4 regions of the Halioxenophilus aromaticivorans genome follow, and region 3 is predicted to be linked to each of the others. Evidence: predicted binding sites of a transcription regulator. Region 3 holds the regulator's gene; each other region holds the start of a gene.
The links. Region 3 encodes sigma-54, which starts transcription at its own class of promoters, with help from an activator protein. Its sites were predicted from a motif close to GTTGGCACGNNNNTNGNNT; they were not measured.
Positions count from the first base shown of each region.

Region 1: a site for sigma-54 is predicted at 2,263-2,281, ahead of ACGHM3_RS23355 (formate/nitrite transporter family protein). Genes of this name have one in related genera too.
Region 2: a site for sigma-54 is predicted at 1,401-1,419, ahead of ACGHM3_RS16370 (CmpA/NrtA family ABC transporter substrate-binding protein). Genes of this name have one in related genera too.
Region 4: a site for sigma-54 is predicted at 1,668-1,686, ahead of ACGHM3_RS18695 (BON domain-containing protein). Genes of this name have one in related genera too.

Region 1 is NZ_AP031496.1:5,494,429-5,497,972, reverse strand. Features, by position in the region: gene ACGHM3_RS23360 (bifunctional protein-serine/threonine kinase/phosphatase) at 1-1,203, opposite strand, end outside; gene ACGHM3_RS23355 (formate/nitrite transporter family protein) at 1,343-2,155, opposite strand; gene ACGHM3_RS23350 (NirA family protein) at 2,644-3,544, shown strand, end outside.
Region 2 is NZ_AP031496.1:3,814,396-3,817,939, forward strand. Features, by position in the region: gene pdxH (pyridoxamine 5'-phosphate oxidase) at 1-329, opposite strand, end outside; gene mobA (molybdenum cofactor guanylyltransferase MobA) at 499-1,131, shown strand; gene ACGHM3_RS16370 (CmpA/NrtA family ABC transporter substrate-binding protein) at 1,573-2,886, shown strand; gene ACGHM3_RS16375 (ABC transporter permease) at 3,004-3,544, shown strand, end outside.
Region 3 is NZ_AP031496.1:4,183,728-4,187,271, forward strand. Features, by position in the region: gene lptA (lipopolysaccharide transport periplasmic protein LptA) at 1-77, shown strand, start outside; gene lptB (LPS export ABC transporter ATP-binding protein) at 97-822, shown strand; gene ACGHM3_RS17955 (RNA polymerase factor sigma-54) at 1,115-2,773, shown strand; gene hpf (ribosome hibernation-promoting factor, HPF/YfiA family) at 3,014-3,304, shown strand; gene ACGHM3_RS17965 (PTS sugar transporter subunit IIA) at 3,301-3,544, shown strand, end outside.
Region 4 is NZ_AP031496.1:4,371,431-4,374,974, forward strand. Features, by position in the region: gene ACGHM3_RS18685 (MFS transporter) at 1-1,097, shown strand, start outside; gene ACGHM3_RS18690 (DUF1761 domain-containing protein) at 1,107-1,505, opposite strand; gene ACGHM3_RS18695 (BON domain-containing protein) at 1,837-2,511, shown strand; gene ACGHM3_RS18700 (sigma-54 dependent transcriptional regulator) at 2,725-3,544, shown strand, end outside.

The DNA of each region.
Region 1 (3,544 bases), 1.3 Mb from region 3:
AATGTTTTCTGGGCGTAGGTCTTGGTGCAGCATTTCCAGCCGGTGAAACGCTTGCAACCCCCTGGCGATCTGCTCAACAATGGCCCTTACTTGGTCCAGCCGTGGGGTGGGGTTATCCACCATCCACTGGGCCAGGGTCTGGCCCTTTATGTATTCCGTAGCGACGTAAAAATACTGCTTGCTACGGTCTAACGCTGCTGGCTTAAGAACATGAGCATTATCGATGCGGCGGGCAATCCATTCCTCCAGCAAAAAACGCTCTAGGTATTTTTTATCACCTTGCAATTCGTTAGACGGAACCTTAATCACGATTTCGTGTTGGCTCTTATCATCTACGGCTAGGTACACATGGCTGCGAGCGCTGTTATACAGCGGCCTCACGATGGTGTAGCCGTCTATTTTGTGGCGTGCATGCATTACTGGGGGAAAGGGTAAATCGGTTTGGGTTTCGATAACCTCTTCGCTGGACTGATCCGGTATCGACTCTATATACACAATTTGGCAGGTCAGGTTGTCGTCGCTGCCATTGAGGTATGCTAGGTCCACCAGCTCTTTGGCGGCTTTATCGAGGTCATCAATATGCGCTCTACTGATGCTGGCAATATCGGCCTCGGTAACATATTCGTAGATACCATCCGTTGCTAGAAACAACAGGCTGCCGGGTTGCAGAGTAATAGAGTGGTAATCAAATTCAAGAAACTGACTGGTACCTAAGGCTCGTTGAAGATAGTGTTCATCCCGCGATACCTGCACTCGGTGGTCTGTGGTGAGTTGATGGAGCGTGGTGTCTAATACTTGGTAAACCCGTGCATCGCCAATATGAAATATATGGGCCGTTGCAGATTTAAAAATAATACCGCTAAAAGTACACACGTAGCCTCTGTCGAGGTTGTAGCGAAAGTGGCTGCGCTGGTTTTGAAAATGCAGCCAGGAATTGATCGCGTTGAGCACACAGTGGGCGGATTTCTTAACGCTCCAAGACTCCGGTGTGCTGCAATAATCTTCTATAAAGCTTGTTACTGCCGCTTTACTGGCTTCCTGGCTAACGTCACTGCTACTAATGCCATCGGCTAGCGCTATCACCATGCCTTTGTTGGTTGAAATAGGCGCAGGCGGAATTGAAACCCCGTAAAAGTCTTGGTTTACCGGCTTTCTGCCCTTGTCGCTGTGTTGTCCAACGCGGACGGATAGTTTTACTGCCATAGGTAAGCGTGTAACTCTTTTTAGGGGGGTATAGATTTATTCGGACTATATTAATTAATCCACGGCTATTCACAACACAAAAAAGGGCGCAAGTGGTACCCACTTACGCCCTCCCTTTAGCAGCTTTGCTGTTGTCGGTTTAAACCGCAGCTGTCGCTTTTGATTCCCGCACATGGGTTAAATATAGGGGGAGGCCCACTAAACAGAATCCGCCCACAAGGTTACCCAAAGCCGTTGGGATTTCATTCCAAAGGAAGTAGTCGATTATCTCAAAGTCGCCACCCATAATCATAGAGAATGGGAACAAGAACATGTTTACGATGGAGTGCTCAAATACCATATAGAAGAAGAGCATAATTGGCATCCACATGGCAAAGATTTTAGCAATGGCAGAGGTAGAAACCATGGCTAACACAACGCCCATGGAAACCATCCAGTTACACAGCATGCCGCGGATGAAAATCGTGAACCAACCCAAAATACCCTGCGCTTTGTAGCCAAGAGTACGTGACTCACCAATGGTGGAAACTTTAGCCGCTACTGCGCCACCGTCTACTTGGTAACCGTAGGTCAAAATAAAAGAAGCAAAGAACGCGGTGGTTAATGCGCCGGCAAAGTTACCGACAAAAACCAATCCCCAATTGCGTAGCAGGCCTTTCATATCGCAGCCAGGGCGCTTATCAATCAACGCCAAAGGTACCAATGTAAATACACCGGTGAGCAAATCAAACTTCATTAGGTAAAGCATAATAAAGCCAACCGGGAACAGGCAGGCTCCCAATACCGCATTACCGGTTTGTGTGATAACGGTAATCGCAAAAAAGGCGGCCAAGGCGAGAATGGCTCCGGCCATGTAGGCGCGAATAAACGTATCCTTGGTAGACATAAAAATCTTTTGCTCGCCAGCGTCTACCATTTTTTTGGCAAACTCTGATGGTTCCAAATAAGACATAACAGGTAACTCCCTAAAATCCGTGAAAACCCTTCGTAGGGGCAAAGGTGATATAGCAAAACTTAAGCAGCGCAATCGCGATGTTTGTGAACAAGGCAAATCTGTTTTAGCAAGGGGAGTGCCAAGCCCCAAAAAAAGGGCGTTTTGGTGAAAAATAATGGTGCTTCAAGAAATAGAGGTGAAAATGCGTGCGTTTATTTGGTGCTATTTTCTGTTGTCAGCTCCAATCTTGCACAAGTGCTCGAGGGTTAAGGTTCATTTGTGGTGCACCTAAAAGTCATGAAATTTTTAAAATGACTTTTGGGGTGCGATTTTGGATCATTTCAAAACACCTTGCCTTCTGGTTGTGCAAAAACTGAGCTGAGTTGACCAGCAGAATAACTACACAACTAAGCGCGGTCGTGTTGACTGCAGTTCTGCACACTGGGCAGGTATTTTGCATTTCACAGTCCTCTATACTTAAAGAAGTAATCTCAGGGGGTTGCGCGTTGTCTCATTCACCTACCTACTCTGCAGGCCAATCCAGCGATCAAGCAGCAACAGCCAATGTCATCGCCAGCAGCAAGCAACAGCACGGATTCACTGCTGAACAAAAACGTTACCTGGCGGATACCCTAGTAAGTGCGAATTTGCACCTAGCATTGGGTGGGTCTCAGCAAGCCCAAGCCTCCGCTGTGCCAGAGTCGTTTTGGGGCACTCCGGTAGAAGACCTGTGTAAAGAAGAAAAGCGGAAATATGAGACCCATGTGCTCGATATCTGGCAGGACATCGTTCGCAGCAACGATACCAATCAGTTATTGACTGGGCTGGACCAATTTATGGCGCGGCACTATGGGTTGTTTAACGTCACGCCAGCCATGGAAGGTTATATGGTTCGCATGCGCATACCGGCCTGTAAGGTTCGTGGCGATCAGATGATTGTGCTAGGGGATATCGCCGAAGATATCGCAGGGGGTTATGCCCATGTCACGACGCGGGGCAGTTTTCAATTTAGAGAAGTCGAGCCCAACCGTGTTCTAGAGATGCTTACGCTAATGCACGATACGGGTTTATCTTGCAAAGGCACGGGGGCGGACAGCGCCCGCAATATTACCTGTATTCCCACAGCCGGATTTGACCCCGAAGAATTAATTGACCTGCAAAAGTATGCAGTCGCGCTGAGTCATCGAATTTTAAATACCCGAGATTTTCAGGGCATACCCCGTAAATTTAACTTCTCCTTCGATAACGCAGGCACGGCTTCCTGTGTTTCAGATACCAACGATGTCGCTTTTGTGGCGGTGGATGTGCAAGACAATGACCAGGGTGTGGAGCCGGGAATTTATTGCCGCATCATTTTAGGCGGCATTACGGGCCACAACGATTTTGCCCGCGATACCGGCTTTGTTT
Region 2 (3,544 bases), 370 kb from region 3:
CACACCTTCACCTGCCGCTCCAGAAAATGCCAAGGAAAATGTAAGCTGACCTTGTTGTTGCTGCTGATATCCTGAGCCTTGCGACTGCCGTAATTGGTGTAAAATACAAAGCCGTCGTCATCCAGTTGCTTAAGCAGTACGATGCGCTGGGACGGTTGGCCAGAGGCGTCCACGGTGGCCAGTACCATGGCAGTTGGGTCCTTCACACCGGTATCCACTATTTGGCGCAGCCAGAGATTGAATTGGTCAATTGGGTTATCGAGAAGATCTTCCTTCTTTAATTGCCCGAGATTATAGTCCCGCCGCAGGGACTGCAGATCGTCAGCCATGTGTGGTCTCGCAAGTTACGGTGTTAATTGGCGCTAGTTTAAAGCCCCGGTAGAATAAGACCAATACGCCATAGCATGATGAACCAGATTCCCCGCGCCAAATCGGATACAACTGGCGCGACCATTAAGACATCCCATTTCAAAACATGACGATGGTAAGCCAACCAGGATGCTCCAACCTCAACCGACCACACAGCCTATTATTGTCGGCGCTATCTTAGCCGGAGGCGAAAGCAGGCGCTTTAACTACCAAACCAAAGCCCTGATAGACCTTAACGGTAAGCCACTGATAGAACACTGTTTGGACCGGTTAGCCCCCCAAGGTCTTGCAACCATCGCAGTGTGCGCCAACCAAAACCCCGCGCTAACCGAATATGGCCTACCGTGCATAGAGGAATTGGATTGTGCCATTGCGGGGCCACTACGCGGCCTGTATAGCGCCCTAGAATGGGCCCATAAGGCGGCAGGCGACGCGCTACTATTGACCGTACCCTGCGATACCCCCTTACTGCCCCTAAATTTAGTCGAAGAATTAACCAATACCCTGTTGCTCACTCAGGACGACTGCGTGATAGCAAGCAGCAACGGAAGGCTACACCCAACCATTGGCCTATGGCGCACCAATCTACTGCAGCGCTTGGCTGACCATATAGCCGCCTCGCAAAAAGGCAGCCTGAAAGCGTGGCTGAGCCAGTGCAGGTTTACAGAGGTTAATTTCTGCTCAACTCAGATTGATCCGTTTGTAAATGTTAATTCTCAATCGGATTTAAATAACCTAACCCAGGCCTTAGCACCAAAATAAAGCCCAACGATTTTTTTTGCTTCCACCAAAGCTAAATTTGCTGCTCTTTTGACCAGTGATTCTTCTCACACGAACCACAAAAATGCACAAAAGAACCATAAAGGTGCATTTTAGAAGAATCTTAAATCACCATTTTAAGACACTTTATTCTTCACCACTCCATTTTGGTGCCACCCTAAACATGGGTAAATGCCTAACTCCTTTCTGGGGCAAGCATTTAAACATCTGTTTTTACTGTGTTTTTTTCTGATTTTGTGATTTTTACCAGCGTTGGCAAGGGTTTTGCGATTACAGGGCAAAGCATCAGAATTTTTAATTACAAACATAGCGTCACCAAAGGAGCCTTAGATGAGCGGTAGAAGTAATGAAACAAAAACTCTCATGGAACGACTCTCCAGTCTGCCTAAAAAACTGATCAGTACTTCCATAGCGTGCATAAGCATGTCTGTTGCAGTACCTGCGTTTGCGGAAGAGTTGGATGTTGAAAAAGAAGATTTAAAATTCGGTTTTATTAAATTAACCGACATGGCTCCTCTGGCTGTGGCCTATGAAAATGGTTACTTCGAAGACGAAGGTCTTTTTGTAACTTTGGAGGCGCAAGCTAACTGGAAAGTGTTATTGGATCGCGTCATCGATGGGCAGTTAGACGGTGCCCACATGCTGGCCGGCCAGCCCTTGGGCGCCACCATCGGCTTCGGTACTCAGGCTCACGTTGTTACTGCATTCAGCATGGATTTAAACGGTAACGGCATCACTGTATCGAATGAAATTTGGGAAGAAATGAAGCCCAATATCCCTAAGGATAAAGATGGCAAGCCTGTTCACCCCATTAAAGCAGACTACCTGAAACCTGTTGTTGAAAAATATAAAGAAGAAGGTAAGCCTTTTAAAATGGGTATGGTATTCCCGGTTTCTACTCACAATTATGAGCTGCGTTACTGGTTAGCCGCCGGTGGCATTCACCCCGGATACTACGCGCCACACAAAGGCGATACTTCTGGTACCTTGCAAGCAGACGCTTTGCTTTCTGTAACACCGCCACCACAAATGCCATCCACTCTGGAAGCCGGCACCATCTATGGCTACTGCGTGGGTGAGCCATGGAACCAACAGGCCGTATTTAAAGGCATTGGTGTTCCAGTCATTACCGATTACGAAATTTGGAAAGACAACCCAGAAAAAGTATTTGGTGTTTCTTCCAAGTGGGCCGAAGAAAATCCAAATACCCACCTAGCTGTGGTTAAAGCGATGATCCGTGCGGCCAAATGGTTGGACGAAAACGACAACGCCAACCGCCCAGCGGCCGTTAAGATTTTGTCTCAGCCGAACTACGTGGGCGCCGACTACGACGTAATCGCCAACTCTATGACCGGTACTTTTGAATACGAAAAAGGCGACAAGCGTGATGTTCCTGATTTCAACGTATTCTTCCGTTACTACGCGACCTACCCGTTCTACTCCGATGCCATTTGGTACTTAACTCAAATGCGTCGCTGGGGCCAAATCGCCGAGCCCAAACCAGACAGCTGGTACATGGAGATCGCCAAAAAGGTGTACAAACCAGAGATCTACATGCAGGCCGCTGAAATGTTAATCGAAGAAGGCAAAATGGATAAGAAAGACTTCCCATTTGGCACCGACGGTTACCGCGAGCCACAGACTCACTTTATCGACAACATTACTTACGACGGCCACAAGCCTAATGACTACCTCAAGCAATTTGAGATTGGCCTGAAAGGCGACACCGTACTGTAACACGCCGGGACGGGCCAGCCTGCTGTCCCGTCCCCTTAACGAAGCTTTAGCAACGAAACTTTAGCAACAAAATTTTGTAGCAACACACTTATTCATTACCTAAATAGGTATCCAACTATGTTAAATCGCAGTGTTCGATTTTTTGAGTTAACGGGGTTAGTTTGGTTAATACCTATTGCCAACCTGCTCGCAGGTAAAAACCCAAAACAGCAGCTTACCAACCTAGCCACGTCTGTGGGCGTGCCTATGATCGCCTTCCTGATCTTCCTACTGATGTGGAGCGTTGCTGCACAAAACGTAAAGACAAGTTTGGGTAACCTGCCTGGCCCGGTGCAAACCTGGGAACAATTTCAAGGCCTGGTGGTAGAGCATAATGCTGCGCGAGAAAGAGAAGCGTCTTTCTACCAACGCCAGGATGAACGCAATGCGAAACGCGTTGCTGAAGGCAAAGAAGCTAGAGCCATCCGCCCCTACACTGGCGCACCCACCTTCTTTGACCAAATCCTTACCAGCTTATACACCGTATTTGTTGGTTTTATCATAGCCTCGTTAATCGCTATCCCCGTTGGCATTGTCTGTGGTTTGAATAACACTATTTACGCAGGTCTAAACCCTCTAATCCAAATTTTTAGGCCTGTGTCTCCGCTGGCCTGGCTGC
Region 3 (3,544 bases):
CTAGCAATGCCCGAACAACCAACCCGCCGACATCGGAATCCGACAACAGCGACGCTATCCCAAACGACCCCAAATAACCGACTTCAGCTAGATTTCATGGCCAAACTCAGCGCACAACATCTCGCCAAGGCTTACCGCGGACGCCCCGTGGTGACAGACGTTTCATTGGAAGTAAACACCGGCCAAGTGGTCGGCCTACTCGGCCCCAACGGCGCCGGTAAAACCACCTGTTTTTACATGATCGCGGGGCTGGTGCCGGCAGACAACGGCCAAGTTTTTTTAAACGACGAAGAAATTTCGAGTCTGCCAATGCACGGCAGAGCACGCAAGGGGCTGGGCTACCTACCGCAAGAAGCATCGATTTTTCGTAAGCTCAGCGTACGTGATAATCTCCTGGCGATTTTAGAGACACGGGCCGACCTCAACAAACAGCAGCGACTGGACAAATGCCAGCAACTGCTGGAGGAATTCCACGTCACCCATGTGCAAGACAGCCCGGGCATGGCCCTGTCTGGTGGTGAGCGCCGGCGTGTAGAAATCGCTCGCGCCCTGGCGGCGGAGCCGCGCTTTATCTTATTGGACGAGCCCTTTGCAGGGGTCGACCCGATATCGGTGTCTGATATCAAAAACATTATTGAACATCTGCGCAGCCGCGGTATCGGCGTGTTAATCACCGACCACAATGTGCGCGAAACCCTGGATATCTGCGAAAAGGCGTATATCGTCGGCGGCGGACAAATCATTGCCGAGGGTAAACCCCAAGAGGTACTGGCCAACCAATTGGTGCGTGATACCTACCTGGGGGATAAATTTCACCTTTAACGAAGCAAATTGCCCTGCCCCTTTACGCGAGGCCAATTATGCGCGACTATACCGGGGTAGCGCCCTTTTCTAGTGCGCCCAAAGCCGCCTAACAGGCACCTTTCTCCCGGTGGATTGATCCGCCAAATCTCCTTATATTTTCTTCACACAAAACACATAATTTTTAGGCATAAAAATTGCTTAAATTTGTTGCGCGTTCACCGGTTTCGGTACTACACTGCCAAGACGGCAGCGGAAAGTCCCTGCCCAGATTTTTATTTGGCGTACCAACACCGGATCGATTAGCCGCATTATGAAGCAGTCTCTACAGCTTAAGCTCGGTCAACAGCTCACCATGACCCCCCAACTGCAACAGGCCATTCGCCTATTGCAGCTTTCCACGCTCGACCTACAGCAAGAAATTCAAGAAGCGCTGGAATCCAACCCCATGTTGGAAATGACAGAGGGTGAAGATCAATCCGGCAGCGACGGTGACAGCAAAGACAGCGGCGAAGCCAACTCAGAAGGCGCCAACACCACTGAAGCCACTGCTGCGGAAAACACAAGCGACGACAACAACACAGAAACCGCCAGCGATAGCAACGACGATTGGCAGGACAACATCCCCGACGACCTACCCGTCGACACCAATTGGGACGATATCTACCAAGGCAGTGGCCCCTCCAGCTCCGGCAGCGTCGGCCCAGAGCGCGATGACAGCTACTTTGATAGCCAAATTGACAACTCGGAGACACTGCAAGAGCATCTGCTCTGGCAACTGAATTTAACCCCCATGTCAGATCAAGATCGCAGCATCGCCATGAACATTATCGATGCCGTGGCGCCCAGTGGCTTGTTAACCTCCACCATTGAAGAGATTTACCTCGGTTTGATCGGCCAATCCAGCCCATCTGAAGCCGAAACGACAGAAGCGGATAAAGAGGATGCGCTATCGGCAGACAGTGAAACGTTTGAGGATGGCGACACCGCTACCGAAGCCGAAACTGTGGTATCTAGCGCTACCGACTTAGACGACGAAGATAGCCTGAGCATTGAGGAAGTACTGGCCGTACAGCATCGTTTGCAGCTGTTTGACCCTATTGGCTCGTGCAGTGAAGACCTGGGCCAATGCCTTTTGGTGCAGCTGAATCAGTTCCCGGCGGATACCCCGGCGTTGAATTCCGCCAAGCTGGTAGTACGTGAACACCTGGCACAATTGGGAAACCGCGACTATAAACAAATTATGCGCCGCGGCCGGATGAAAGAGCCTGAATTGAAGCAGGCTATTTTGCTGATTCAGCAATTGACTCCCCACCCCGGTGAATTGATTGGCAGTAGCGAGACCACCTATATAGTGCCGGATGTATTTGTCAGCAAAAAGGACGATCGTTGGAGCGTAGAGCTGAACCCAGAGATCGCGCCCAAAATTCGCATTAACAACAGTTACGCAAACTTGGTTAAGCGCGCGGATAGCAGCGACGACAACACCTTCCTTCGAGACAACTTGCAAGAGGCACGTTGGTTTTTGAAAAGCCTGCAAAGCCGTAACGAAACTTTGCTGAAAGTGGCGAGCTGTATCGTTGACAAGCAGCGCGGCTTCCTTGACCATGGCCCTGAAGCGATGAAGCCATTGGTTCTGCACGATATTGCCGAAGACGTCGGCATGCACGAATCGACCATTTCTCGAGTCACTACACAAAAGTATATGCATACACCCCAAGGCATATTTGAGCTGAAATATTTCTTTTCTAGCCACGTCAGTACCGACGGCGGCGGCGAATGCTCCTCTACGGCCATCCGCGCCATTATCAAAAAGCTGGTTGCCGCGGAAGACCCGAAAAAACCGCTCAGCGACAGTAAAATCACCAACTTATTATCGGATCAGGGTATTCAGGTGGCGCGCCGTACCATCGCCAAATACCGAGAATCTCTGGGCATTGCTGCGTCTAACGAACGCAAGCGCCTGGTGTAAATATCAGCAATTAGCACGGCAAACAGTCAGGGATGTAATTTACCCCTGCCAGGCACTAAAAAACTGGAATTTTTAGTGCCAACGAAACTCACAATAACAACAGAGAAAAATCAAGAACAACAGCGAAGTAACAGGTTTTCACCGCGCCGGATCGCCGACGTGGTGGCAAAGGCGGCCCAGCCGCCAAAAAACCAACCGGCCCAACATCTGCAAGGGCCAAATCGACAAAGAGGAAACGCAATGCAAATCACTATTAGCGGGCATCACGTCGAACTAACCGACTCAATTAAAGATTATGTAAACAACAAGCTGTCCCGCCTCGATAAACACCACGGCCAGATAACCAACACCAACGTCACCCTCTCAGTTGAAAAAATGCGGCAAAAAGCCGAAGCTAACATCCACGTGAGCGGTAGAGACTTCTTCGCCAACTGTGAATCCGAAGATCTATACGCTGCCATTGACGGCCTAACCGACAAATTAGACCGACAGCTACTCAAACACAAAGAGAAAATCAGTAGTCATCGATGACCACCAAACTGTCTTCCATTTTAGCTCCAAGCCGTGTCGTATGCGGCTTGGACGGCGTTAGCAAAAAGCGCGCACTGCAAACCATAGCCAATCACATTGCCGAAGACCTACCGGTATTGGATGCCGAAGAGCTGTTCCGCCGTCTTATGGCCCGTGAGCGATTAGGCTCTACCGGTATAGGCCAAGGTATCGCCATACCCCACTGCCGTTTAGAGAACTGCTCCGGTACCTTAGGGGCCT
Region 4 (3,544 bases), 190 kb from region 3:
TACTGCCCGCAGTGCCACAACTCGCCGACTTTTTGCACGGCACTAGCACCCAAGCGCAAATGGTCTTGGCAAGCTTTGTGGCCGGAGTTGGTATCGGCCTGCTGCTGTTTGGCGAAGTGGGCGCCCGCTGGGACCAGCGTATGATCATCGTCGCCGCCCTGGGCCTGTATGGCTTATTTTCTGTCCTGGCCACCCTTGTGACCAGCTTGCAACAACTGATAGCACTGCGGTTTTTGCAGGGCTTGGCCAGCTCCGCAGCCGCTGTATTTGCACCGGTTATGATTCGTACCCTTCTGCCCGAAAACCAAGCCATCCGGGCCATCGGTGTAATGAGCAGTATTGAATCCTTAACACCGGCGTTGGCGCCGATATTGGGGGCATGGCTATTGGCAATATGGGGCTGGCAAGCCAGCTTTTGGACGGTGGCAGTAGCCTGCGCGGCGTTACTGGTGATTTGGTGGCGGCTCTACCCAACCATGCCGGTTAACCCACCCTTAGACAGCAATCACCACTACGGACGGTTGCTGCGCCACTCTCGGTTTCTGCTTTTAGCTAACAGCCAAGCCTGTGCGCTGGGCGGCTTATTGGTGTTTGTGTTTGCTGCACCCGCTTTATTTGCCGGCCCACTGGGCGGGGATATTCGAGACTTTGTGATAATGCAAATGATCGGCGTGAGCTTTTTTATCGCCTCAGCCAGCAGCAGCCACTGGTGGGTAGAAAAGTTTGGCCGCGCGCCCATGATCTGCGCCGGCAGCGTGATTAGCCTTATAGGCGCCACCGGGCTTTGCCTCTATGGGTTTGCTATTCAGCAGGGCTGGGCAGCAACTCATAATTGGGCTGTTTGGCTGTTGTTTATTTGGGTCAACCTAGGCTTTGGCGTGCGTGGGCCACCGGGCTTCTATGCCGCATTGGAGTCCGCCGGCGCCGACAGCGCTCGGGCCAGCGCACTGATCATATTACTGGTAATACTGGTCGCCGCCGCTGGTACCGCGCTTATAGCGCCGTTTATCAGCCAGGGCCTATTTGCCATAGGCGCCGTGGTGACAGCGATTTTCGCCGCAGCGTGGGTGCTCTTTTTGTTCGGCCATAAAGGCTAGCGAAACACGCTAGTGCCAAGCTCCGACTACTGCACCCATAACCGTGAAGGTAACCACCTGATAGCCGGCGTTAACGAAATAAAGCTGAAATGGCCGGTTTTCAAATAGGTCGTTTACCAAAAAAGCCATGGCCACCCAACCGAAGCCTGTGAAAAATCCGTACATCGTGCCCGTGGCCAAGGTGGACTGCGGGCCTAAAAACAAAGCCAAATTCACAGCTACTATAAACAACGCAAAGAAAGACCCGCCAAAGATAATGGCAGGGTGACGCATTTTGCCCTGTTTGCTTTCGTAACCCACCGCCTGCATCCAATACACTCCAAACATCATGGGTGAATACCAGGCTGCTCCTATGGCAAAGCCCAGCAAACTAGCCACCAGCACTGCAAAATAATTAATGTCAGCCATCGATGCCCCCGTATTCTATGTAAGTGGCAATGGTCACTGCCGATTTGCAATACCTCTTAAACAGGCTTGTAACTTTTACAAACCATAGCGTGAATAACAAGGATTAGCGTGTCCATAGCGCATTAAACCAGCCTAAGCCGGCGGATTTTGGGGTTTTTCCGTGTTGGCATGGTCCTAGCTACCACCTACACGAGCCTGAGTAAGTTAGCCTTAAACAGAGGCACTTACTCTAAGCTGCTTGAACCCACTTAATCTGCACATGCAGGCAATCAATGAGCTGGTAATTACGCGTTAGACGCCACCAGCGTTGCCATCGCAGAAGGAGAAAACGATGAAATTGCTACATAAAAAATCACTAGCCGCAGCCGTCGCCAGCGTTACATTAGTGACAGCGCCACTGACTTTCGCCGGCATGGATAAAGACTCCGTTGCCAACAAAACTGAGTCTGCCGTTGAGCAAACGAAAGATGCTACCCAGGACGCTACCCAAAAGGTTGGCCAGACCATCGAGCAAAGAACCGACGAGGGTGAGGCTTACTTCAAAAACGGCTGGCAGGAAGGCAAGATCGAAACGGCTTTTCTGTTTAACGAACATCTAAACAATTTTAAACTGGATTCCGAGGTCATAGACGGTAATGCTGTACTTACCGGCGAAGTCGATTCCAGTGTTAAGAAGGACTTGGCCAATGAGATCGCTCTGTCAATCGAGGGCATAGAGAGCGTTGATAACCGCATCGAAGTCGTTAATGACGAGCAAAAGGATGGTGAGCGAAACGAATTCCTAGCCTCGGTACAAGATGCCACCATAACGGCCGTTATCAAAATGAAATACTTGGTGAACGATGACCTCTCGGCCATCGACATTAAAGTTGATACCAAAGACCAAATAGTAATATTGAGTGGCGAAGTTGAAACAGACGTGCAAAAACAGCTGGCTGAAGCCATTGCCACCAACTCAGACGACGTTGTTGAAGTACAAAATCAAATCAAAGTACTTCAAAGCTAACCCTATAAGCAGCGCGATTAGCGGGCACTAGCCCGCTTTTTTTCGTTTACACCACAATGCCAAAGACCCACGTGCTGGCAATCAACAATCCCGCCGCAGACATTGGCACTGTATAAGAGAAACGCTACTATGACGCATGAGAATGCCTGGGCCAGACCCAAACAGCACAGCCACATATAACAAGCCACTAGTGCTTGGTTTAAGGAACACAAAATGTCAAAAGTACTCCTCGTTGATGACGACTCTCTATTCACCGATGCCACCTCCGAGCTCATCAAACTGCTTGGTCACACGGTAGAAATTGCGTCAACCGCGCAGGACGCCAACCAACGCTTAAATAATGAACACTTTGACGTGTTAATGCTGGACATCATGCTTCCCGACGGCAACGGCTTCGACATTCTGCACAACCTAAGCGCGGAATCCCGCCCACCCAAGGTCGCGTTTATCACCGGGCACTCAGCCATTAAATCCATGGTAAATTCCATCGCTGGTCCTGGGGTGAGCTATCTGCTTAAGCCCATCGACTTGGCCAGCATTGAAGCCCTTTTGTCAGAGCCAGAAGACGCTACCGACAGCAACGCCCATTTCGGCGTGCTGGTAGGTGAATCGCCGGTCATCAAAAAGGTGTATAACTACATCGAAAGGGTGGCGCCAACCCGCGCCAACGTCATGATCATGGGCGAAAGCGGCACCGGTAAAGAGCTGGTTGCACAGGCCATCCACAACGCCAGCAAATGCAGCGGTGCAATGGTTGCCGCTAACTGTGGCGCCTTCTCTCCAGAACTGCTCAGCAGTGAATTGTTCGGCCATGAGAAGGGCTCGTTTACCGGCGCCACCAGTCGCAAAATCGGCCTATTTGAACAGGCCAAGGGCGGCACTTTGTTCTTGGACGAAGTCACCGAAATGCCCATCGATATGCAACCGACGCTGCTAAGGGTATTGGAAACTGGCATGCTACGCCGTGTAGGCGGCACCGAAGATATCCCCATAGACTGTCGCGTCATTTCTGCCACAAATAGATCCAGAGATC